3 regions of the Virgibacillus sp. Bac330 genome follow, and region 3 is predicted to be linked to each of the others. Evidence: riboswitches for the same ligand, from Rfam matches in the RefSeq annotation. Region 3 holds a riboswitch; each other region holds the start of a gene.
What was found. A riboswitch is a leader RNA that binds a small molecule or an ion and turns the genes downstream of it on or off. The one in region 3 is predicted to bind S-adenosylmethionine.

Region 1 (4,257 bases), 990 kb from region 3:
TTATAGTATAAGATAAACTACGCCTTTCGCCATAAGGACTTGGCGACAAGCCAAGTTTTTCTAAAAGTTATAGGTTAAAAATGGCTCGCATTGTTAAAACGTGTTTTAAACCTATAGAAGAAAGAGTTATAGTATAAAACGTTTAGCACTCTTTTGCCTAAGAAATTAGCGACAAGCTAATTTCTACTTAAATAAGGGATCCATTTTAATATTAATCATATAAGGAGGAACTCAAATGTTAGATATGAAATTTCTACGTCACCATTTCCAAGAAGTAAAACAAAAATTAGCGCATCGTGGTGAGGATTTGTCAGAATTAGATCATTTTGGCGAGTTAGATGAAAAGCGTCGTCAACTGATTTCCGAAACAGAGCAGTTAAAAGCGAAGCGAAATGAAGTATCGAAACAAATCTCTGTACTAAAACGAGAAAAGCAAGATGCTGAGCTTGCGATTAAAGAAATGCGAGAAGTAGGCGACCAAATTGCTGAGTTGGATAGTGAATTAAAGCAAATTAATGAACATTTAGAACAAATCATGTTGTCTATTCCTAATATTCCTCATGAAAGTGTACCAATTGGTGAAGATGAAGACGATAATGTCGAGGTGCGGAGTTGGGGAGAGAAGACGCCATTTTCCTATGAGCCAAAGCCTCACTGGGATGTAGCAACAGACTTAGACATCGTTGACTTTGAACGAGCTGGCAAAGTGACTGGGAGCAGGTTTGTCTTTTATAAAGGACTTGGTGCAAGATTAGAGCGTGCATTATGGAACCTTATGTTAGATTTCCATGTGGATGAACATGGCTATGAAGAAATGTTGCCACCGCAAATTGTGAATCGAACTAGTATGACTGGGACTGGGCAATTACCTAAATTTGCTGAAGACGCCTTTAAACTAGAAGAATGGGATTATTATTTAGCTCCGACTGCAGAAGTGCCAGTAACAAATTATTATCGTGATGATATTTTAAAGATAGATGATTTACCGAAAAAATTCGCTGCATTTAGTAGCTGTTTTCGTTCTGAAGCAGGGTCTGCTGGCAGAGATACAAGAGGTCTGATTCGTCAGCATCAATTTAATAAAGTCGAGCTTGTCCATTTTGTTAAACCGGAAGAGTCCTATGAGACATTGGAAGTGTTAACAAACCATGCAGAGAAAATATTACAGTTACTAGAGCTTCCTTATCGTGTGATGAGTATGTGTACCGGAGATTTAGGCTTTACAGCTGCTAAGAAGTACGATATAGAAGTATGGATTCCTAGTCAGCATACGTATCGGGAAATTTCTTCTTGCTCTAATTTTGAAGACTTCCAGGCTAGACGGGCTAATATTCGTTTTCGTAGAGAAGCAAAAGCAAAACCAGAATTTGTGCATACTTTAAACGGTTCTGGATTGGCTATTGGTCGAACTGTTGCAGCTATATTGGAAAATTATCAGCAAGAGGATGGGACGGTTGTAATTCCAAAAGCATTGCGTCCATATATGGGAGGAAAAGAGGTCATCAAATAAGTGAATGCAACCATTTACGTGTGAGCCAAATGGTAAAAAGAAGAGCAAAGTCGTATTCTTAGTTTATTGACGACGACTGGAGGAACGGTTCATGTCGACGAGTTTTATTGCAATAACGGCATGGCGATAGCCAATCTTTTCTAAAAAAACTGTTTGACATGTAAAGGAAACCATAGTATGATTTAACACAATATCTTGTTTAAAAATAAATATAATAATTCTTCTTATTCAGAGAGGTGGAGGGAATTGGCCCTTAGAAGCCTCGGCAGCGGACTCGTAAGTAGTACTGTGCTAAATCCAACAAGCAAACATGCTTGAAAAATAAGAAGTGGAAACCAATAGATTGGAATTCCCTTCTTATTTCGTATAAGGAGGGATTTCTTTTTACCCAATAGGAAAGGATAGAATTTTCAGTTTACAATTTAAGCAAAACGATGGTGTTACTGCAAAAAAAATAACATACTTCTTATCAAGAGAGGTGGAGGGACTGGCCCTTAGAAGCCTCGGCAGCGGACTCATATGAGTACTGTGCCAAATCCAGCAAACAAGTAGTTTGCAAGATAAGAAGAGGAAATGTATGAATAATACCTCTTCTTATGGAAGGGGTATTTTTTATACTAAAAATGAAGAGTTTTAAAGTATAAGAAAAACTACGCCTTTCGCCATGAAATTAGGAGACAAGCCAAGTTTTAATACAAAATGATTAGAACATCTTTATTAATTGTGGCAAAGCTAGATGTATGGCAATTGTTTCACATGGAACAATTGCCATACAAAGCGATTTTAAGTGAAAAAGAATGGGGGATTGGTTCGATGATTATATTTGATCAGGTAACGAAAATTTATGAAGGAAAAGGTCATTCTGTAAAAGCATTACAAAACGTGGATTTACAGGTGAAAAAAGGAGAAATATATGGCGTGATTGGATTTAGTGGTGCAGGAAAAAGCTCGCTCATTCGCTGTGTAAATGCTTTAGAACGCCCGTCATCTGGAAGAGTAATCGTGGATGGGAAAAATCTCTTACAATTAACTGCAAAAGAAGTACGTGAAGCAAAACGAAATATCGGTATGATTTTTCAACATTTTAATCTTTTACATTCAAAAACAGTGTTTACGAATGTAGCGATGCCCCTACTAGTGGCAAAACGCCCTAAAGAGGAAGTGAGAAAAAGAGTATTAGAGTTACTCGCTTTTGTCGGTTTAGAAGATAAAGCAAACAGTTACCCCGATCAGCTATCTGGAGGGCAAAAGCAACGTGTAGGGATAGCCCGTGCTTTAGTGACGAATCCGAAAGTGCTTTTATGTGATGAGGCAACATCTGCACTTGATCCAGAAACAACAAAAGCTATTCTTCAACTGTTAAAACAGGTAAATCAAGCATATGGAGTGACGATTTTAATGATTACGCATGAGATGAGTGCCATTCGAGAGATTTGTGATCAGGTTGCTGTTTTAGATCAAGGAAAAATAGTGGAGTCGGGCAGTGTATTTCAAGTATTTTCAAAACCAAAAACAGCGATTGCTGCTAAGTTTGTACGTTCTGTGATGAATGACCATATACCAGAGTCGATTTATGCTTTACTTCGTGAACAGCGAGAAGACCGGCATATATATCGCATTGTGTTTGTCGGTAATAGTGCAGGCGAGCCTTTATTATCACAAGTTGCTAAAACGTATACCGTAGATGTCAATATACTGTATGGCAGCATTACAGAATTACAGGGGATTCCTTTTGGCAATTTAATCGTTCAATTTTCAGGTGCGGAGAAGGAGATGAAACGTGCTTTGCTACATATTCATCAACAAAAGGTTACTGTAAAGGAAGTGTTAGCAGATGTTAGTTGATCAGGAACAACTCTTACAAGCTATATGGGAAACGGTCGTCATGGTTGGCGTATCATTGATTTTCTCCTTTTTTATCGGATTGGTATTAGGTGTGTTACTAGTTGTAACGAGAAAGGGGCACCTTTTGGAAAATCAAATTATTTTCACTATATTAAACGCAGGAATAAATATATTTCGTTCTATCCCCTTCATTATTTTAATGGTAGCCGTTATCCCATTCACAAGACTGATTGTTGGTACTTCGATTGGAACTGCCGCTGCCATTGTGCCAATGATATTATTTGCTGGTCCTTATATTGCTAGATTAATTGAAAACTCGTTACTAGAAGTTGATCAAGGGGTTATAGAAGCAGCACAAGCCATGGGAGCAACGCCATGGCAGATTATGACTCGTTTTCTTTTACCAGAAGCATTAAGTTCTTTATTATTAGGCATTACGATTGCAACGATTGGTTTAGTAGGAGCTTCTGCAATGGCTGGGGCAGTTGGTGGTGGAGGCCTTGGTGATTTAGCTATAACATATGGCTACCAGCGTTTTGATACGGTTGTGATGCTCCTTACTGTAGGGATCCTTATTATTATGGTACAAGGATTACAGTCCCTCGGAAATTACTTAGCCAGACGAGTGCGACGAAGATAATAAAATTGACTGGGAACGTGGTAGGATATGCTCAGAGGAATACGTAGTAAGCATGAAAACAGGTGGATGAGTAAAAAACACTTGAAAATATATACGAGGAGAGTTTTTATGAAAAGATTAGCCATTTTATTCTCTTTATTGATTACACTGATTAGTATTAGCGCTTGTTCTAGCAGTGAAGCTACTTCTACAGTAAAAGTTGGTATTAGCGGTTCTGATACGACGATTTGGGATTATGTAGCGGAAAAAGCTAAGGAGGAAG
Region 2 (4,257 bases), 650 kb from region 3:
CTATTGCTGCTATTTTATTTCTTTTCTTTTACTGGAACAATTGCTCCATTATATTTCTCCCTCATAAAAGCTTGAATTTCTTCTGATTGTAAGATCTCAGCTAATTTATTTAATGCTTCATCGTCTTTATCCTCTTTCTTCACTGCCAACACATTCACATAAGTAGATTCATCGCCTTCAATAAATAAACCGTCTTCTTCTGGCTTTAGACCAGCATCAATAGCATAGTTCGTATTAATAGCTACAAGGGCATCCTCTTCCCTTTCATAGTATTCTGGAAGGACAGCAGCCTCATATTCAGGTAAAAAAGTCAAGTTTTTTGGGTTTTCTACTATATCATCAACAGTAGCACGTGCTTTGTCTACATCTTCATCTATTTTAATAAGTCCTTGTTCTTCAAACAAAGTTAAAATTCGCCCGTGATCTGGCACGGAGTTACTCATAATAACTTCCGTTCCTTCTGGAATATCCTCCACACTAGATATGCCTTTGGAATATACACCCATCGGTTCAATATGAATACCAGCAATATAATCTAAATCGTAACCTGTATCATCAATTGTTTGCTCAAGAAAGGGGATGTGTTGATAATAGTTAGCATCAATTTCTCCATTCGCAAGATCATCATTCGGTAATACATAGTCTTGGTATTCACTAATTTCCAGTGTGATCCCTTCTTCTTCTAAAATCGGCTTTGCTTCTGCTAATATTTCTGCGTGTGGTACACTTGAAGCCCCGACGGTTATTTTATTATCATCTTTTTCTTCTCCCCCACCACAAGCAGTTAATAAACCACCTAAAGCAGTAAGGATTAAAATGGAGAGAATATATTTTTTCATGTTGACACACTCCTCTTTCAAAGTTTCTATTTGCATACACTTGTCAAAATTACACTTCATTATAATAATTATTAATTTCCTTTATCTTTTATCTAATTTGCGTGTAATATAATCACCAATAAATTGAAATAGAAATACAATGAGCACAATAATAACGGAACAAAGTAAAACAATATCAAAATCTCTACGTTGAAAGCCTGAGTAATATGCATAGCTCCCCAGGCCTCCTGACCCAATTGCTCCTGCCATTGCTGTATAACCTATTAGCGCAATGGCAGTAACGGTAAGTCCTGAAATTAAAGCTGGCATTGCTTCTGGTAACAATACTTTAAAAATAATTGTTCGGGTCTTGGCGCCCATTGCTTTAGCAGCCTCTATGACACCTTTATCTACTTCTCTTAAAGCAATTTCCACCAACCGTCCATAAAACGGCGCGGCTCCAATAATTAATGCCGGGAGCGCAGCGTTAGGGCCTCTTATCGTACCAACAAGAAAATCAGTAAATGGGAATAACAATAATATTAATATAATAAAAGGAATAGCACGGAATACATTTACAAATGTGGCCGTGATAAAGTTAACCCATTTATTTTCCCACAGTCCCCCTTTATTAGTGAGAAATAACAGTAACCCAAGTAAAATCCCCAAAATAAAGGTTCCAATTAAAGCAATAATCGTCATATAAAATGTTTCTTTCGTTGCTTCTACAATGTCTTCTACTTTAATAGTAGCAAATAAATCAGCGAACACCGCGGATCACCTCTAACTCTACGGAAGTCTTTTCTGTTACGTGTTGAATTGCTTTAGTAATTTCTAATTCTTCACCAGTCATTTGGATAAATAGCGTACCGTACGCACCGGCCTGCGTTCGCGTTATTTTCCCTTGTAAAATACTAATGTCAATGTTATACGCCTTTACAAGCTTACTAATTAAAGCGTCGTTCGTTGTTTCGCCTACAAAATGGAGACGAATTAACTTACCATTCTCAAATGCGCGAACTAAATGTTCAAACTCATTCTCGGCTTCTGCATCCCCCATTAGCTGTTGAACGAACTTTTTCGTAACATCTTTTTTGGGGTGTGCAAACACATCCAATACATTACCATGTTCTACCACTTTTCCATTTTCCATCACGGCTACCTGCTTACATATTTTTCGAATCACATGCATTTCATGTGTAATTAATATAATCGTTAAGCCTAGTTGCTGATTTATATCTACAAGCAAGTCCAAAATAGAATTCGTTGTTTCTGGATCTAATGCGGATGTTGCTTCATCACATAATAATACGGAAGGCTTGTTTGCTAATGCTCTCGCTATGCCAACCCGTTGTTTTTGCCCACCACTTAATTGCGAAGGGTAGGTCGCTTCCTTCCCGGATAAACCGACCAAATCAATGAGAGATTGAACACGTTGGTTCCGTTCTTCTTTTTCAACACCTGCTATTTCTAATGGGAAAGCTATATTTTCTTTTACAGTACGTGACCATAACAAATTAAAATGCTGGAATACCATGCCAATATCTTGTCTAGCTAACCGCAATTCATTCTTTTTTAATGCTGTTATTTCTTGATTACGAATAAAAATCTTACCACCTGTAGGTTCTTCTAAACGATTCAGTAATCGCACAAACGTACTTTTTCCTGCACCACTATAACCGATCACACCAAAGATATCTCCTTGTTTAATCGAAAGGGTTACATCGTCAACAGCCGTTGTTTCTGTCTTGTTTGCAGTAAAAACTTTACGCAAACCCTCTATCGATATCACACTTAGTCCTCCTTTTTGTCCCTTTACTATTATGCCCACATCAGCAATTAAAAACGCCTTTCTGCAAGAGAACAGAAAGACGTATACATGTCAAAATGTCCCCTCATCTACCAAGACATAAGCCTTGCAGGAATTAGCACCTTTCAAAATAAAACATTTATTTGAAGGTTGCCGCGGGTTCGTAGGGCCAGTCCCTCCACCGCTCAAGATAAGAGTTAATTATTATTTAATTGGAATAGAAATCATAATAACACGTTGCTTGCTATCTGTCAATGTAATTTTACTATCGAAATGAAAACAATTCTGGTCTATGCATGATCAAGTGTTGGTATATATTTGCTACATCACGAAATGCATACATTTTTTCAACGAGCTCTCCATCTTTCTTTATAAGCAAACAAGGAACACTTGCTATTTGATGCGTTTGCATAAATTCTGGATGTAGTGATGCATTCATTTCTAAAAATAGCTCTTGCTTTTGCATTTGTTCCATTTTAAGCAACATACTTTTAGCAAGATTACACGTTCCGCAAAGTGGTGTATAAATATAAAGAAAGTAATTGGATTGCTGTAGTTGCTCTTTTGTTACTTGTTGCAAACTATCACCTTTTTACTTTAAATTAAATCAGAAATATAGGATTAACCGCTATTCGTTTACTCACTAAAACTTGAGCTAGTACATTTTCAGGTGTCGTAGCTACTTCTCTGTATTCGCTACTTACATATACATGTTCTGCATGTGGCAATTCTCTTGCTAGTTGTTTACGAAGCTTGATGCCAGAAGGATCTTCGTCGACAAGAATAAAAACATCCTTATCATCTAAACCATATTCTTCCAACATGTGATCAAATCTCTCTACTCCAAGCGTTCCATTTGTGCAAACAATGGTGATCTCTTCGGCAATCACTTTATTCACTTGCTTCTTATCAGTCAATCCTTCTACAATCATAACCTTTTCTGATCCATTTGTAATCATCACACAGCACTCCTTGAAAAATCAAGCAACAAGCTTGCAATAAAATATATTTTATTTACTTTAGCTGTCTTTCAATAGTGCAAACCTAGCTGGGAATATATACTACTTACAAAAGGATAACTGCATAGCTAGGAGGCTTTTTGACTATTGAATGTATACATCATTTAGCAGGACGTCATCTCTGTACTATAATGCTTGTTTTCATATTACCTATAAGTTTACTCCTAGTTTATGTGGCAGACGGACAATTATTAACAATCTTATAAACAAAGTTGATTGCAAAGCATTGCAATCAGCTTTGTTCACACACTATAAGAAAGTATCAAGTTTTTCAGGTTTATAATATAAGAAGAACAAAGGCTCGGGGCGCCTGGTTAGCAACGTAGAGAGTGGAACGAATCAACGAAAGTTTTAGAAAGCATACTCCTGCAAGCCCGTCTTTAGTCGGCCTTCCTATTTCGCACGAATCAATGATGACTTAGCTTAGGGCAATGGTGTGAAGTTGCCTAGTTGCTGGCCACTGGAGCCGGACGTGGCTAAATAACTTAGTTAGTTTATCCACAGCTGCTAAAATTTATAATTTCCTAGACCAAAACAAAGGCTTTCGCCATAAGACTTTGGCGACAAGCCTAGTTTTTTTAATATTTATTCACTGATAATTTCTTCGTAA
Region 3 (4,257 bases):
TTATGTTTTTTCAACGTTTTGTCAGTACCAAATAAAAAGTGCTTTTCCATATTTGGCGAGTATTTGGAATTAACCGTTTCTTTACCGACAGCTTCTGCAACAGCACGTAACATTGCAGGCGATGCGCCACAGCATAGACCAATATAGTTCACACCGATGTCTTTTGCTTTTTTCGCCCAAGCTGCTAATTCGTAGCGGTTGTGGTAAAGTGGATCAAGTGCCGTTGGGAACGTCGTTTCTGTAGGTAAATGGCAACTGCAACCTCCATCCGGCAAATTGAAAAAGGTTGGGTGTGCCTCTGTTGTTCGATAAGGTATTGGTAATGCCCCAATATAACCTTTGACTGCCTCTCTTATTTTAGCTACAAAGGGCTGGATGGTATCAGGGCCACGGAAGCAATTCATTCCGACGACGAGCGCTCCTTTTTCAGATAGTAATTGGCAAGCTTCCTCCACGGTATACCCGTCCCTTAGAATGTTTTCGCCCATAAGACCAAAAGTGATGACGGCTGGGAGTTCTTGTTTCGTAATTTCTTCTAAAGCGATTAGAGCTTCTTCATAATAATAAAATGTTTCTCCGTTTACGAAATCAACACCTTCTTCTTTACACCATTGCACCATCTCGGCGAAAATACTCCTTACTTGCTCTTTGGAAGCTGGGTCATTCGGATCGAAAATATTCGTGTTAGAAATATTTCCAGCAACGAGTGCTTCTTCTACAGGATGTTCTTTGGCGACTTCTTTTGCTAGCTGAATGGCGTTCCTGTTTAACGGCTCGAGCAATTCTTCCTTACCAATGATTCGCATCTTCTCTCGGTTTCCGTTGTAAGTAAATGCGAGTACGACGTCTGAGCCTGCATTCATAAAATCGCGATAAGCTTGTTTCAGAGCTTGCGGATTATCTAATGCGACTTCTGGTACAAAAGAACCTGCTTGTAAATATCCTCTGCGCTCTAATTCAAATAAATAACCTTCCCCAACAATAACCGTACCTTCCTGTAATCTTTGTTGTAAGCTGCGTTTCATGTTAAACTCCTCCTTTTATTTTGAAAGCTTTGCTTCGTAAAAAATGTGGTACAAAGTATATAGCAAGAGCCACCACTTCGATATTTACTTCATGGTAAAATTACCTCCCCCTTTCATTAAAAAATCGTTTTTTTAGTTGCTTCACCTATGTGAGCTTCCATCGCGAATTATTGGAACATAAAAACCCCCTTCTTATGAATAAGAAGAGGATAGATTCCAAATGGCGACTCTTCTTATCTTCAAGCGTTACGCTTCTGGAATTAGCACAGTGCAAAAGATGCCTGTTGCTGAGGTATCAAAGGGCCAGTCCCTCCACCTCTCTGGATAAGATAAATCCTATAAAGTTGTGGAATAATAAAGATTTACAGTTGACGGTTAAAGAAACCATTAAATTGAAGTTTGTAAATTATTATTATTCTGAATGTAAGTTATACTATAAACGGAAAAAAATTCAATGTCAACCTATTTCGAAAAAATAGTTATGGTTAGCTTTGGGTGAGAGCTAGCACCCTATTTATTATGAATTAAATAAAACTTAGTTATAAAGCCCCGTCAAGCCCAAATTTAAAATGCCTGTAATGCGTTCTGCAAATCATGTTTTAAATCATTCACATGCTCTATTCCGACAGAAAAGCGTAATAAACAGTCATCAATGCCACGCTTAGTACGTTTATTAATGGGAATATCCGCATGTGTTTGTGTTGATGGATACGTGATAAAACTTTCCACACCACCTAGACTTTCAGCGAAGGTAATCAGTTGTAATTGCTGTAAAAAAGGATCTACACACTTGTTATCATGTAAACGAAAAGATAACATACCACCTTTGCCAGGATAAAGCACCTCTTTTACTGCTTGATGGTTGTTTAAAAAATGGGCTAACTCTTGGGCATTTGTTTCGTGCTTTTCCATACGCAAGGATAGCGTTTTTAATCCTCTAATTAACAACCAACTGTCAAATGGAGAGAGTACTGCCCCAGATGTATTATGCATTATAGCAAGTTGTTCACAGATCGGTTCATCGTCGGTAACTACTAAACCAGCTAATACGTCATTGTGCCCACCAATATACTTTGTTGCACTATGAATAACAATATCAGCGCCAAGTTCTAAAGGGCGTTGCAAATAGGGTGTAAGGAATGTGTTGTCAACAATAAGCAATAGATCATGTTTTTTAGTTAGATGAGCAATAGAGGTAATATCTATTTCCTGCATTAATGGATTTGTCGGTGTTTCAATAAATATTGCTTTTGTTTTATTCGTTATATTTGTTTCCGTTTCTTTGAAATTGGTAAAGGGATCATAACAGATGTTAAAATGGTATGCTCTTGTGTACTGTTCCAACAAACGATACGTCCCACCATAAATATCTTCTGAAGCAATGATTTCATCACCAGCTTGAAAAAGGGAAAGAACAAGCTGTATAGCTGCCATGCCTGAACTACAAGCAAAAGCTTGCTTACCAGATTCTAACTTCGCAACACCTTCTTCTAACAGGGATCGAGTTGGATTTTTCGTGCGACTGTAATCATACCCGGTTGACTGTCCAATGCCATCATGTTTGAATGCAGTTGATAAATAAATAGGTGGATTAACTGCTCCAGTACGAAGATCACTTCGGTTTCCTAGTTGCACCATGCTAGTTTCACGTGTTTGTTGTAACACTTTATCATCTCCTTAAAAATGGTTACAAGGAGAGGATGCAAAAAACCTCTCCTTGAAATAAGAAGAGGTTTCCTAATATGTTGAAAAGGATCTTCTTCTTATCTTCAAGCGCTATGCTTCTGGAATTGGCACAGTACCGCATGCGGTCTGTTGCCGAGGTATCAAAGGGCCAGTCCCTCCACCTCTCTGGATAAGAAAATTTTTATTAAATTTTAAAAGATTGAATTTTAGAATACAATGAAGTTCCATAAAAGTCAAGGGGATTTTGTCTCCACAATTTAAGGGTTCGGCTTCTTCCAACTGTGGTGAATCTTTTTTGTGCTCGAAACGTAGCCAGAATAATATAGTTTTTGCGGAAGGTTCTCATCGTGGTAATCATTCACCAAAAGATTATGAAAGATGTATAATTGGAGGAATGAACTTGCGTAGCCAATGTATTTGCTCGTAGAATAAAAATAAAAAGGTTATGCTCGTCGCAAATCCGCACGCCCCCGCGCTTGAAATCGCTCATGCTCGCATGAAATACGCTCGCTCCTGTCCGGAATGCGCTCATGCTCGTCGCAAATCCGCACGCCCCGCGTTGAAATCGCTCATGTTCGTCGCAATCTGCACGCCCCGCGCAGAAATCGCTCATGTTCGTCGTAATTCCGCTCTCTTCTGCGCTGAAATCGCTCATACTCGCATGAAATACGCTCGCTCCTGTCCGTAATGCGCTCATGTTCGTTGCAAATCCGCACGCCCCGCGCTTAAAATCGCTCATGTTCGTCGTAATCTCGCTCGCTCCGCGTTGAAATCGCTCCTGCTCGTCACAATCCGCTCTCTCCCGCGCAGAAATCGCTCATGTTCGTCACAATTACGCTCTCTCGCACTGAAATCCGCTCATGTTCGTCGTAATTCCGCACGCCCCGCGTTGAAATCGCTCATGTTCGTCGTAATTCCGCACGCTCCGCGCTTAAACTCGCTCATGCTCGTCGCAAATTCGCACGCCCCGCGCTTAAACTCGCTCATGCTCGTCGCAAATTCGCACGCCCCGCGCTTAAACTCGCTCATGCTCGTCGTAATTCCGCACGCCCCGCGCTTAAACTCGCTCATGCTCGTCGCAAATCCGCACGCCCCGCGCAGAAACCGCTCATGTTCGTCGTAATTCCGCACGCCCTGCGCTGAACTCGCTCATGCTCGTCGCAAATCCGCACGCCCCCCGTAGAAATCGCTCCTGCTCGCATGAAATAGATGTAAGTTCTACATAAATATTGTATGATGAACTCCGTAAACACTACGGAGTTCATCATACTTACATGTTTTCCATTAACCGTTTAGCAATTTTTTGATAATCATCTTTATCAATGCCAGGTGCAAATTGTTCAGGAAGATCTTCTAAATTAGGGATAGGGCCTCCTTTTGGTATTCCTTCCTTGACGATTAGCTTCTCTCCATTCTCTGGATTGTCTCCTTTCCAAATTTGTCGGATATCGTTATAATCTCCCACATCATTCCACGTGTATAAAACATTTGCTAACCCTTGTTCTTCAAATTTTCGAGCATGATCAAACTTCGTGTTCGATAAATC

Region 1: it holds a riboswitch for S-adenosylmethionine, as region 3 does, so the genes downstream of both, D9780_RS18355 (methionine ABC transporter ATP-binding protein) here and D9780_RS13700 (methionine biosynthesis PLP-dependent protein) in region 3, are expected to answer to the same signal.
Region 2: it holds a riboswitch for S-adenosylmethionine, as region 3 does, so the genes downstream of both, D9780_RS10815 (methionine ABC transporter ATP-binding protein) here and D9780_RS13700 (methionine biosynthesis PLP-dependent protein) in region 3, are expected to answer to the same signal.

What each region holds. Positions count from the first base shown of each region.
Region 1 is NZ_CP033048.1:3,950,839-3,955,095, forward strand. Features, by position in the region: gene serS (serine--tRNA ligase) at 236-1,510, shown strand; SAM riboswitch class I at 1,732-1,838, shown strand; SAM riboswitch class I at 1,974-2,077, shown strand; gene D9780_RS18355 (methionine ABC transporter ATP-binding protein) at 2,324-3,355, shown strand; gene D9780_RS18360 (methionine ABC transporter permease) at 3,345-3,995, shown strand; gene D9780_RS18365 (MetQ/NlpA family ABC transporter substrate-binding protein) at 4,104-4,257, shown strand, end outside.
Region 2 is NZ_CP033048.1:2,315,377-2,319,633, forward strand. Features, by position in the region: gene D9780_RS10805 (MetQ/NlpA family ABC transporter substrate-binding protein) at 15-839, opposite strand; gene D9780_RS10810 (methionine ABC transporter permease) at 921-1,589, opposite strand; gene D9780_RS10815 (methionine ABC transporter ATP-binding protein) at 1,579-2,610, opposite strand; SAM riboswitch class I at 2,711-2,825, opposite strand; gene D9780_RS10820 (thioredoxin family protein) at 2,894-3,208, opposite strand; gene D9780_RS10825 (toprim domain-containing protein) at 3,231-3,587, opposite strand; gene gcvH (glycine cleavage system protein GcvH) at 4,233-4,257, opposite strand, start outside.
Region 3 is NZ_CP033048.1:2,961,278-2,965,534, reverse strand. Features, by position in the region: gene D9780_RS13705 (homocysteine S-methyltransferase family protein) at 1-1,025, opposite strand, end outside; SAM riboswitch class I at 1,256-1,356, opposite strand; gene D9780_RS13700 (methionine biosynthesis PLP-dependent protein) at 1,590-2,690, opposite strand; SAM riboswitch class I at 2,786-2,887, opposite strand; gene D9780_RS13690 (manganese catalase family protein) at 3,982-4,257, opposite strand, start outside.